One region of the Sphingobacterium thalpophilum genome, then DNA from elsewhere that is predicted to be linked to it. Evidence: riboswitches for the same ligand, from Rfam matches in the RefSeq annotation. Region 1 holds a riboswitch; each other region holds the start of a gene.
The links. A riboswitch is a leader RNA that binds a small molecule or an ion and turns the genes downstream of it on or off. The one in region 1 is predicted to bind thiamine pyrophosphate.

Region 1 (3,190 bases):
AACTTACCATGACTATAGTTTCGTTATTATAGTCATGGACGGTTCAATAAGAGCAAAAGTACAGAAGTTTTGGGGAATTAAATACTACGCTAAACGTTTTACCTTAACATCTTCATTTAGGCGCATGTGTTCCATACCTTGCAACAACACAATCCCAGGTTTTTTACCCACTTCAAGGGAGCCAAATTCATCCTCAATGTTCAACGCGATAGCACCATTGATTGTAGCCCATTGAATAGTCTGCAAGAAATCCAGATCCTCAAAGTGCGCATGCAATACCTTTAGCTCCTCCAAAATGGACAATGTATCGTTTGAAGCTAAACTGTCCGTTCCGATTACTAAACGCTGTCCGGCATTCATAAAATTCTGAACCTTTGGCAATGTTCCCTCAATATAAAGGTTGGCCTTTGGACAGAGACACCACATCACATCACGATCCATACGTTCTACGAAATCCAAATCTTTAAGAGAGGTATAGGTGTTATGAACCAACAATAATTTATTTGGATAAGGCAAATAAGGAAGATAAGACTGAATCGAATTTCTTGCCTGCGCCTTAATCGCATCAGCATTTTTTCCTATACTTTTATAAAAGTCCAAGAACTCACCCATTTTATAACGGAACAGTTTATTCTCCTCTTCACTTTCTTGATTGTGAATACTGATAATATTTGTTTCCGGAACCATCTTCTTGAATTTTTTAAAAAGGACCTTCGAACAAGAATAGGGAGCGTGCGGAGTAATGGATACATGCCCATTCCTAAACTCTTGGGTCAACGATTTAGCCTCCTTTAACTTAAAGTCAGCTTCTTCAGGTTCAATTCCGAGCACCTCCACAAATGTGTGATATAATATCTGTGAATCTTCCTTCAATTTTGAAGAATTATCAGTGTTGGCGTGATCTCCGACTGCGACAATACCATTTTCGTACATATCTCGATCGGCTTTGGCCATAGCGTCATCTATTTTTTTCATCGATGCCGACCGCGTTGTCATCACCTTACTGAGAAAGCTCGGAAGCCCCGTACCTTTAGGAACAATACCTTTCATATGCGACAATTCAATGTGGCAATGTGCATTGATAAAACCTGGAATTATCACTCCTTCATATCTCTCAACCTTCGTTTTATCTGAAGGTGTAAATGAAGTTGGGTCATAGATACCTTGAATTACCCCCTCCTCATCTACCGAAACAATACCGTCTTTTATTGGCATTGAAGTAATCGGCAGAATATAATTAGCGCTTAAATATTTTAACATTTTATCTCCTCACTATCAATTTAGTAACTAAAATTTTTTGACCTGTATGAATACATACCTTTAGTAGAAAAATTCATGCCAAGGTACCTAAAAAGAACAATAAATACCAAAAACAACAATTTGCACAAATTTTTAACCAAAAAGAAATAATACCGCAAATCCGCTCTTTTTCATTTGTCATAAATTACTTCTTTATACTTCATTTCAATTTTAAATTTATATATTCGCAGCATCGAATAGGGGTGCCTTGTTTTGTCAGGAACACAAATAAAGGCTGAGATTATACCCAACAGATTAAATTCTGTACACCTGATCCAGATAATGCTGGCGTAGGGAGAGGTTAGTTAAATAGTGCGGTCATAGTAACCCCTTGCTATGATTTGTTTAACTCAAACAAAATACATTACCATGATCAAATTTTTGATTTGTAGCTCCTTAGCTACTATTTCAAGCCAAATTGCCATTGCGCAACACAATCTGACAATTAAAGCTGTAGACAATACCAATCAGACCCCCTTACAGTATGTTTCCATATCCATAGATGGACAAGCATCCTTTGCTGGCCAATCGGACAAAAATGGGCTGATTAAACTATATCGTATCAATACAGGTAAGCACCAGATCCAGGTATCTTCTCTTGGATATAAAACATGGAGCCAAAATGTGGATGTTAAAGACAATTTGGAGCTTACGGTAGCGTTAGAACCTAGTACAATTCAAATGGAAGAGGTGCTTGTTCAATCTACCCGTGCCAAAAGAAATGCTCCTACAACCTTTAAAAACATCTCCAAAGAAGAAATAACGCGTAGCAACCTCGGCCAGGATATCCCATTCCTTTTAAATCAGACTCCATCCGTGCAGGTCAATTCCGATGCCGGTGCAGGCATAGGTTATACCGGAATGACAATCAGGGGATCGGATAATCAACGAATCAACGTAACATTAAATGGAATCCCTTTAAATGATGCGGAGAGTATGGGTTCATTTTTTGTAAACCTTCCCGACTTTGCCTCTTCTACTGAGAGCATCCAAGTTCAGCGTGGTATTGGGACTTCGACGAATGGTGCCGGATCATTTGGAGCCTCATTAAATATTCAGTCCAATACGTTAGTCGAAACCCCTTACGCAGAACTCAACAATTCATTTGGCTCCTACAATACCTGGAAAAATACAGTCAAGGTAGGTACCGGACTAATTAACGACAAATTTGCCTTCAATGCCAGATTATCTCGAATCAGTAGCGATGGTTATATCGAGAGAGGTAGTTCAGACTTACAGTCTTTCTATGTGGATGGAGGCTATTATGGCAAGAAACATATTTTAAAAGGAATTGTATTCTGGGGAAAAGAAAAGACATATCAAGCCTGGAATGGCGTTCCTGAACCATTGATTACTGGCGATCGATCGCGCATGGATGACTATGCAGATAATGCACTCGAAATCTCGGGCGCAGAGAAGGATCGTTTCATGAACGCTGGCCGGAATTATAATCTATATACGTATCAAAATCAAACAGATAATTATACGCAGAAACATCATCAACTTCATTATACCAATATCCTGAACGACAAATTGACACTCAATACAGCCCTACACTATACAAGAGGTTATGGTTACTATGAAGAAATGAGACCGGGAGATAAACTAAGTAAATACGGTTTGCCTAACGTCATCATTGGTAAAGATACCATACAAAAAACAGATCTCGTCCGTAGGAGATGGCTTGATAATTATTTTTATGGCGTGACCTATGCCCTAAATTACAGACCGAATGATCAGCTTGAAATTACTTGGGGTGGAGCTTATAATCAATACAAAGGAAAACATTATGGCCAGGTGATTTGGGCACAATATGCATCAACCGGTTTTCTTGACGACAAATATTACTTCGGGAAATCACAAAAAAATGATTTCAGTAATTTCTTAAAGG
Region 2 (3,190 bases), 1.6 Mb from region 1:
GCGTTTGGATGTTGTGGCTGCTGAAAGTTCTGACGCATGGAATAATGCTGGCACGGGTCACTCTGCTTTATGCGAGTTAAATTATACCCCCGAACAGAAAGATGGTTCTGTCAAGATTGATAAAGCAGTGAAAATTGCCGAGCAATTTGAAGTCTCTAAGCAATTTTGGTCCTACCTCGTTGATAAAGGCATTATTGCCCAACCTGAAAATTTTATCCGTAGTATTCCACACATGAGTGCGGTTTTTGGTGAAAAAGACGCTAAATTTCTAAAGACAAGATGGGAAACACTAACGACCCAAAACTTGTTCAAAGGGATGGAATATACCGAAGATACAGCATTGTTGAAATCGTGGATTCCATTGATGATGGAAGGACGTGCGGCAGACGAAAAAATCGCGGCGACAAAAATGGATCTGGGCACTGATGTAAATTTTGGGTCGTTGACACGTGATTTGATCGCTAATCTTGAAAATAAAGAAAATATTTCGATTTCCTTAAACCACGAAGTAATTGACATCGAACGTGAAGATGACGGTCGCTGGGAAGTGGAAGTCAAAGATTTAAAGACAGGAACAAAGCGAGAAATCAAGGCAAAATTTGTATTTATTGGAGCCGGTGGGCACTCGTTGTTATTGTTGGAAAAATCTGGAATACCCGAAGCGAAAGGCTATGGCGGATTCCCGGTGGGAGGCCAATGGCTGCGTTGTGTGAATGAAGAGATCATTAATACACACCATGCGAAGGTGTATGGTAAAGCTTCTGTCGGTGCGCCTCCAATGTCTGTACCGCACTTAGATACACGTTATATTGATGGCAAGCAAGCGTTATTGTTTGGACCATATGCAGGTTTCTCAACTAAATTCTTAAAACAGGGGTCTTACTTCGATTTACCGGCTTCTATCAAATTGTCCAATATCCGTCCGATGTTATCAGCCGGACTTGACAACTTACCGTTGACGAAGTATCTTATTACTGAAGTCATGAAGTCACCAAAAGATAAACTGGAGTCTTTAAAACAATTTATGCCTACAGCTAAATTGGAGGATTGGGTTATCGAGAAAGCAGGACAACGTGTTCAGGTCATCAAGAAAGATGAAAAGAAAGGTGGAATTTTAGAATTTGGTACAGAGGTCGTTTCTAGTGCCGATGGTTCTATTGCTGCGCTATTAGGAGCTTCTCCTGGAGCTTCGACGTCAGTAGCTATTATGATCAGCTTGTTGAAGAGATGTTTCCCTGAACGTGCCAAATCAGATGAATACCGTAAAAAACTACGTGAAATGATCCCTTCACACGGGAAATCATTGAACGATGATGCGCAACTTTGTAAAGAAACGCGTACGCGTACGCACAAAGCGTTGAAATTGATTGATATAGAATAATCAATTCGACAGAAAATATACTTATGGGGTGCTTGGAATGACCGTGGTCATTCTCGGCTGAGATTATACCCAATAAAGGCGATTGTACCTCCTTGTACAATCGCTTTTATATACCTGATCCAGGTAATGCTGGCGTAGGGATTTAATTTCAATAAAAAATAGCCGTTTCTCTCCCATAGGTTTATTATGAATGACACGAAATAATAAACAAGGCGATGACTTCTGAAACAATTTTCGAAGCTTTTGTAAAACAGATTCAACAGGCCACCATTGCGGAATGGTTGGGGGTATCTTTTGGTGTTTTACAAGTTTGGTTTTCCCGGCAAAATAAATCGATCAATTACATTTTTGGGATTATTGGTATCTTAATTTCTGTTTACGTATTATTCCATGCGAAACTATATGCCGAAATATTGCTACATCTCTATTATTTGATCATGAGCATCTATGGCTGGATCTATTGGAAATATAGTCGTGATGTAGCTACGCCCATAACACACTGTGAGCCGAAAGAATGGTGGATAGTAGGTGGCATATGTGCTGTCGGTTTTCTGTTGTTTTATTTCGGATTGGTACACTTAACGGATTCTGATGTACCGCTTTGGGATTCTGCCGTTTCCTGTACAGCTTGGGCAGGGATGTGGTTATTGGCAAAGCGGAAGATAGAAAATTGGATATTGTTGAATATCAGTAATCTGATGGCAATTCCTTTGCTGATCCATAAAGGGCTGTTTCTTTATTCGGGCTTGACGTTATTTTTATTTGTTATGGCATTTAGTGGGTATTTTAATTGGAGGAGAATAATACGTGAAGAAAGATATGCAATTCAATAGCGAAGATATCGCTATACTGAAAGATAATCAGGCAAAAGGAATTCAGCAGAAAACGTTGTCAGATGGACAACTGGATCTGATTTACCGTCGGAAGTGGTTTAAGATTTGGGTTCCCCGTGCATTAGGTGGATTGGGGTTAAGTGTACCTGAAGGACTCAGCTTATTGGCTGATCTGGCTTATTGGGATGGGGGATTAGCCTGGACAGTAACTTTATGTTCAGGAGCAAATCTCTTTGTCGGTTTTATTGATCCCCTTATAGGAAATCAAATTTTCGAAACGGATCGGGTTTGTTTCGGGGGGAGTGGACAGGCATCTGGTACTGCTACGCGTGAAGGGGACCACTATCGACTCCGTGGTTTCTGGAGATATGCTACCGGAGCGCCACATTTGACGCACTTCACATTAAATGCCGCAATTCAGGAGGCGGGAAAACCCGTTTTGGACGAAAAAGGTGAACCGCTGATAAAATCATTTTTTGTCGATCGGGATCATGTACTGATTCACTATGACTGGGATACATTTGGATTGGAAGCTACAGCTTCGCATTCTTTTTCGCTGGAAGACGTTCTCGTTGATAGCAGGCAGTCTTTTGAGATTGATGCGGCAAAAAGTACACGTCGCGAGCTGTTGTATCAATATCCCTTTATGCCTTTTGCGGAATTGACTTTACTGGCCAACTTTACGGGAATGTATAAGCGCTTTTTGGATTTAATCGAAAAACTATTTGTGTTAAAAAGCAATCAATCCAAATGGGAGAAAACTGAAAGTAAAGAAGCGTTTAGGGTACTCGATGAATTTCAGCAAGATTATGCGAATCGGAGGGAGGAAATAATGAATTTGGCCGCTCTTTCTTGGGTAAATCTTCACGATGGAAATGATAATGCAGCGATTTATGAACAGATAGGCAAACAAAGTAGGGATTTTGTAGAATCTATCTTGACAAATACGATAAGACTCTATCCACACACCGGAATT
Region 3 (3,190 bases), 2.4 Mb from region 1:
TTATGATCAACAGAATCGAATTACTGAAGAGATTTCGGGTAGAAATGATCAAAGAGAAAGTCGCGTCCGCTATCAGTATGATAGTCCGGAAACAAGTGACTACTCACTACGCCAAACCTTCGATCAAAGCAATCGACTGACAGCCGAAATCAAGCGATCATACCGAGCCAACGAAACGATTGATGAGTTTTATTATGAGGGTGTATTACAACAAAAATCTATTGTAAAAGACCTCGGAAACTGTACCTACGAAAGCTTGATCTATAACAAGGAGGGAAAGTTAACAGCAAAATACATACAGGTAAAGAAAACCAACTAAACGAACTGAAAAACTGCACCAAGCTCAGACTATAAGATTCGTGATTTTGATAAAAAAATATGCGACAAAACACGGCAAAAAACACATTTCTGCACTAATTTTGATAGCGATACATAAACGTCAAATTGAGAAAAAGAAAACTGATCAGTCAACACCATCCCATACTCTATTTTATTGCTGTATGGGCGAGAAGAGTGCGGCGCAAAGCCGTTTGGCTATTTGATAATAAGAAATACAGCACAGCTAAATCAGCTGAAAAACTTCCCTTTCGTATTAAAAAGCATCAGTCTGTCTTATTAAAAAAACTGGGCGAAAATAATATGCAATTGCAGATTAACAAAGTTACCAACCTAAAAATTGCAGCAGCACAGATTAATAGCATTCTGATCAGACCGAAGGAAACCTTTTCATTTTGTAAACTCGTGGGGCTCCCCACCGTAAAGAAAGGGTATCTGCCCGGCATGGAGTTATCCTTTGGTGAAGCAAGAGCGGGTATTGGCGGTGGAATCTGTCAAATATCCAACCTCATCCATTGGCTTGTTATCCATAGTCCACTCAACGTCAATGAACGTTATCACCACTCTTTTGACCCTTTTCCTGACGATGGCCGTGTTTTGCCATTCGGTAGTGGAGCTACCGTCTTTTATAATTATCGCGACTATCAATTCACCAACAACACGCCTTACACCTTTCAAATAAATCTCTGGTTCACAGACAAATGTTTAGAAGGTGAATTGAGGATCGATCAAGAACTGGATTTTGCGTACCATATCTTTGAAAAAGAACATCAATTTCTTAAAATAGACAATCAGTTCTTTCGTAAAAATGAGATTTGGCGCGAGAAGTTTTTAAAGTTTCAGGGTGGAAAAGTTTTAGAGACAGAACTCTTGACCAAAAATTTTGCCCGGGTTACCTATACCCCTGTTGAATATATTGAAATTAGTGCCGATCAAAATCCGGCCGATTAATTCAACAAGCTAATGATCGAAAAATGATGGATATGAAAAGTCCTCTTTTTTGTTTAAGTTTGGTCTGGCTTTGGGGGTATTCTGTATAGAATTGAGATAGTCCCTTTGAACCTGATTCGGTTTATACCGGCGTAGGGAAAAGCAAAAATCCACTGTACAGCATATTCCTTTACTGCACAGGCTATCGCTCTTCTTCCCTCCAAGGCCACACAGTACATCTTAGCATATGTAAAAAGAATGGAAGATTCAATTATCAATTTATTAGAACAGCTGAGGGTCGAAAAACCCCTTGTACACAACATCACAAACCTAGTCGTGATGAACAATACTGCCAACGCACTTTTAGCCTTAGGAGCGTCCCCTGTGATGGTACACAGTCCATTAGAAGTACGCGAGGTTGTCGATATTGCACAAGCTCTTGTCATTAATATCGGCACCTTGAGTGAAGATACTGCAGAAGCTATGCTTGTTGCTACCGAACATGCCAATACCATTGGACGGCCATGGGTACTTGATCCTGTTGGTGCTGGGATATCGGCATTCCGCAACGATTTATTATCCAATCTACTGGATCTCAAACCAACGGTTATTCGTGGAAATGCATCAGAAATCATGACGCTGTACAATTTCAACCAACCGAACACAAAAGGAGTCGACAGCACGACAGCAAGTAAAGATGCCCTCCGATTTGGCCAATTATTACAAGAGCAAACCGGCTCCATTATCTGTATTTCTGGAGAAGTAGACTATATTCTTTCACAGCAATACCGGGTTGAAGTTTTTAATGGCAACCCTTTAATGACACAGGTAACTGGACTTGGCTGTAGTGCTACTGCGCTTATTGGTGCATTTCTAGGTGTTACAGACCACTATTTTGAAGCAGCTGTTGCCGGTGTATCCATTTTGAGCTTAGCGGGAGAACTCGCTGCCCAAACAGCAGCTGGCCCGGGTACCCTGCAATTGAATCTCTACGATGAACTCTATCAGCTCAATGCAGAACGCCTCAAATCGAAGCTCAAGATCAAACGCTATGCGCATTAATCCGCTTTTTCCCTACCCGCTATATTTGGTCATTTCTGAGCGGGACTGCTATCCTCAACATTGGCTCAATGTTGCCGAAGAAGCTATTATTGGTGGAGTCGATCTTATACAATTGCGCGAAAAAGCTGACGATCCGGCCACATTTTTGGATAAAGCCATCCGTTTAAAAAAACTGACCGATCATTATGGTATTCCGCTCGTGATCAATGATGCCGTAGCAATCGCTGCCCAAATCGAGGCATGGGGAGTACATGTGGGTCAAAATGATTTGCAACCGCTCGCTATTCGCGAAAAATATGGTGATAAATTAACGATAGGCTGGTCCATAGAAGACATGCAACAACTGGAAAGTCAACAAATGTACGCCGTCGACCACCTTGGTGTAAGCCCCATTTTTTCTACGAAAACAAAAGTAGATACGGTTACTGAATGGGGAATTGCAGGTTTAAAACAACTTCGGAGTAGGACGGAAAAACCATTGATCGCAATCGGAAGGATGAATTTACAAACAGCAGAAGAAACCTGGAACGCCGGTGCAGACTCCATTGCAGTCGTTTCGACCATATGCCAAAGTCAAGATCCCAGAGCTGCCAGTGCACAACTAAAAGAACTATTAAAATGACAAAAGATAAAAAATACCGCGTCCCTACCGTACTCAGCATTGCAGGGTTCGATGGTAGCGGTGGTGCAGGTATACAAGCAGATACCAAAACCATATCTGCATTAGGTTGTTATGCCATGAATGTTTTAACTGCCTTACCCGTTCAGAACACACAAGGTGTAAGAAATATTTATGAAATTCCTACAGCAGCCGTCCAGGACCAATTAGATGCTATTTTTGACGACATCTATCCCGATGCAA
Region 4 (3,190 bases), 2.8 Mb from region 1:
ATCAGTTGTTAAGGGTCCTAAGGTATAAAATGGTGCTTCGTCACAACAAGCCAATTGCTTGTCCATATTCTCTTTGATCAATTGCATAGGAACATGGCCCGGACCTTCGATCATCACCTGAACATCGTGTTTCCAGGCGATCTTGGTGAGCTCGCCCAGTGTTTCTAGCTCCGCAAATTGAGCAGCATCGTTTGCATCTGCAATGGCTCCTGGACGGAGACCATCGCCAAGTGAAAAAGCAACATCATATCGCTTCATAATCTCACAGATCTCCTCAAAATGGGTATAGAGAAAGTTCTCTTTGTGGTGGAAAAGACACCATTTGGCCATGATAGACCCTCCTCTGGAGACAATTCCCGTTACTCGAGAAGCGGTGAGATGGATATAACGAAGCAGTACGCCGGCGTGTATGGTAAAGTACGAAACACCCTGTTCGGCCTGTTCAATCAAGGTATCTTTGAATATTTCCCAGGTAAGGTCCTCGGCCACCCCCTTCACTTTTTCGAGCGCCTGATAGATCGGTACTGTACCGATTGGAACGGGCGAGTTACGGATAATCCATTCGCGGGTTTCGTGAATATTTTTGCCAGTGGATAGGTCCATGATGGTATCGGCTCCCCAACGACAGGCCCATACTGCTTTCTCAACTTCTTCCTCTATACTTGAGCTTACAGCACTATTGCCAATATTGGCATTAATTTTAACAAGAAAGTTGCGCCCGATAATCATGGGTTCACTTTCAGGGTGATTGATATTATTGGGGATGATTGCTCTTCCGGCAGCGATTTCCTCACGGACAAATTCTGGTGTAATTGCTTTATCATGTGTTCTGGCACCAAAATTCTGTCCTTTATGCTGATGATCCATTCCGGGGGTACTGGTCGTGAGCTGCTCGATACGTTGGTTTTCACGGATAGCAACGTACTCCATTTCTGGGGTAATGATGCCTTGCTTAGCATAATGTAATTGGGTAACATTACTACCTGGAGAGGCTACTTTCGGTTTATGGCTATACGCGAATCGGAGTTCATCCAACGTTGAATCAGAAAGGCGTTTTTGTCCATATTCAGAGCTGATGCCAGGCAGCTGTATGACATCCTGACGATCTAAGATCCACTGTTCGCGAAGGCGCGGGAGGCCTTTTCGGATATCGATATGGATGGTGTCATCGGTATATGGTCCAGAAGTATCATAGACTGTTACCGGGGGATTAATTTCTACTTCTCCATTCGTTAATTTGGTTGGACTCAAGGAGATTTGACGCATAGCGACTTGAATAGGAAATAGTTTTCCGGATACAAAAATTTTCTTTGCATTTGGAAAGGGCGATTGCGTAATTTTTTCAGCTGTCATTTTTTTCTTATTGGGGTGAATTACTCGGTTCGATTGATTTTTGGGGAATAGCTATCCGCCCTGGGACGCGGTGATTAAAATAATCTGATCGTGCGGTTTTAGTGGTGTCGTAGCCCAGTCCTTTTTGGGTATGACTTTGTTGTTAATAGCTACAGCCACGCCCTGAGTTTGGCCGGATAATTCCAAAAGCAACAAGCCTTCCAATGAAGTAAGCGAGGGGTCGAAAAATCGAATCTGATGGTTTATTGTAAGTTCCATTCCTTAATTTTTTTGGTAAAACTTTAGGAATGGCTACACAAAGGCACAGCAATGCACCTTGTAGACAGCTCACTTTTCCCTACGCCAGTATGATCCGGATCAGGTTCTAAGGGTAAAATCTCAGCCTGCACGAGCAGACACCCCTAAAGTTGTGACTAAGATAAGGTTATTTTTATGAAAGTTGCAAGAATTTTATTTTGCAGACTTGGGTTTATTGTACAGGAAAGTACAGGTCAGTATGTGGGAAATATTTGATATATTAGTTTTTTGAATCAGCTAAAACAATTTAACAACCACCAAGAATAGTATCTTTTAATGCGTAGGATTTTATTGACAACATTGTTGTGTATCGCTAGCAACACTTATGCCCAACCTAAAAACAACTGCAGCGCCGTGCAGTTGACATGCGAACATTTGGTCAATCCATTGGGTATTGATGCAATTCACCCAAGACTTAGCTGGCGACTTGAGGACCAACGTAAAGGTGCGGTACAACAGGCTTATCAGATCTTTTTAGGGCAAGATTCGCTGGCACTGCTGCGAGAGACCAAAGATAACTGGGATAGTGGCAAACAGTTCAGCTCGGCTATGTTAGTGTCCTATAATGGCGCACAGTTAAAGCCACAGACCAAGTACTTCTGGAAGGTTAAAGTATGGGATAAGGATGGTGTATCAACACGTTCAGAAATAGCATCGTTCGAAACGGGCATGATGGGAATGGACCTTTGGAAAGGAAAATGGATCAGCGACAATAAGGATATTCATGCGCGAGAAACGCCTTATTTTAGAACAGAATTTAAGGCAAATAAGCAGATAAAATCTGCCCGCGCATATATTGCCGCAGCAGGATTATATGAACTTTCCATTAATGGCCAGCGCGTTGGCGACCATCGTCTGGATCCAATGTATACTCGATTTGACCGACGGACATTGTATGTCGTGACGGACGTAACCCAGCAGCTTCAAAAAGGAGAGAACGCCATTGGCGTTGTTTTGGGGAATGGCTGGTATAATCATCAACCACTGGCCGTTTGGAATTTTGATAAAGCACCATGGCGGGCCCGGCCAACATTCTGTTTAGAACTGAAAATCGTTTATACAGATGGAACGACGGAAACCATTGTTTCGGATAAGCAGTGGAAGACAGCGTCAGGACCAATCACCTATAATAATATTTACACTGGTGAGCATTACGATGCAAGACTGGAAATACCCAACTGGGATAAACCAAAATACGATGATTCGGCCTGGCAGGCTGTTCAGTATAGAAATGCGCCATCTGCACATATCGTTTCCCAACAGATGGTACCGATTCGGCTCGTGAAGTCCTATAAGCCGAAATCAGTGACAAAGATAGACCAACGTACCTATGTGTTTGATATGGGCCAGAATATGGCCGGGATTACAAAAATTAAGGTGAAAGGAGCTGCGGGTACTATGCTGCGTATCAAGCATGGTGAGCGGTTGTTGGCGGATGGGCATCTTGATCAGTCCAATATTGATGTTTATTATCGGGGCGATAAGGAAAAGGAGCCCTTTCAGACCGATATATTGACCTTAAGTGGTCGGGATGATGAGT

Region 2: linked by a shared signal. The riboswitch ahead of pnuC (nicotinamide riboside transporter PnuC) and the one ahead of AACH28_RS13795 (TonB-dependent receptor domain-containing protein) in region 1 are both predicted to bind thiamine pyrophosphate.
Region 3: linked by a shared signal. The riboswitch ahead of thiM (hydroxyethylthiazole kinase) and the one ahead of AACH28_RS13795 (TonB-dependent receptor domain-containing protein) in region 1 are both predicted to bind thiamine pyrophosphate.
Region 4: linked by a shared signal. The riboswitch ahead of thiS (sulfur carrier protein ThiS) and the one ahead of AACH28_RS13795 (TonB-dependent receptor domain-containing protein) in region 1 are both predicted to bind thiamine pyrophosphate.

What each region holds. Positions count from the first base shown of each region.
Region 1 covers NZ_CP151087.1:3,110,261-3,113,450, forward strand. Annotated here, with positions in the region: gene AACH28_RS13790 (amidohydrolase family protein) at 85-1,260, opposite strand; TPP riboswitch at 1,489-1,614, shown strand; gene AACH28_RS13795 (TonB-dependent receptor domain-containing protein) at 1,669-3,190, shown strand, end outside.
Region 2 covers NZ_CP151087.1:1,530,237-1,533,426, reverse strand. Annotated here, with positions in the region: gene AACH28_RS07050 (malate:quinone oxidoreductase) at 1-1,381, shown strand, start outside; TPP riboswitch at 1,396-1,540, shown strand; gene pnuC (nicotinamide riboside transporter PnuC) at 1,597-2,214, shown strand; gene AACH28_RS07040 (acyl-CoA dehydrogenase) at 2,201-3,190, shown strand, end outside.
Region 3 covers NZ_CP151087.1:5,474,025-5,477,214, reverse strand. Annotated here, with positions in the region: gene AACH28_RS24145 (hypothetical protein) at 1-319, shown strand, start outside; gene AACH28_RS24140 (VanW family protein) at 445-1,287, shown strand; TPP riboswitch at 1,350-1,442, shown strand; gene thiM (hydroxyethylthiazole kinase) at 1,525-2,328, shown strand; gene thiE (thiamine phosphate synthase) at 2,318-2,950, shown strand; gene thiD (bifunctional hydroxymethylpyrimidine kinase/phosphomethylpyrimidine kinase) at 2,947-3,190, shown strand, end outside.
Region 4 covers NZ_CP151087.1:125,146-128,335, forward strand. Annotated here, with positions in the region: gene thiC (phosphomethylpyrimidine synthase ThiC) at 1-1,353, opposite strand, end outside; gene thiS (sulfur carrier protein ThiS) at 1,405-1,611, opposite strand; TPP riboswitch at 1,671-1,766, opposite strand; gene AACH28_RS00525 (family 78 glycoside hydrolase catalytic domain) at 1,927-3,190, shown strand, end outside.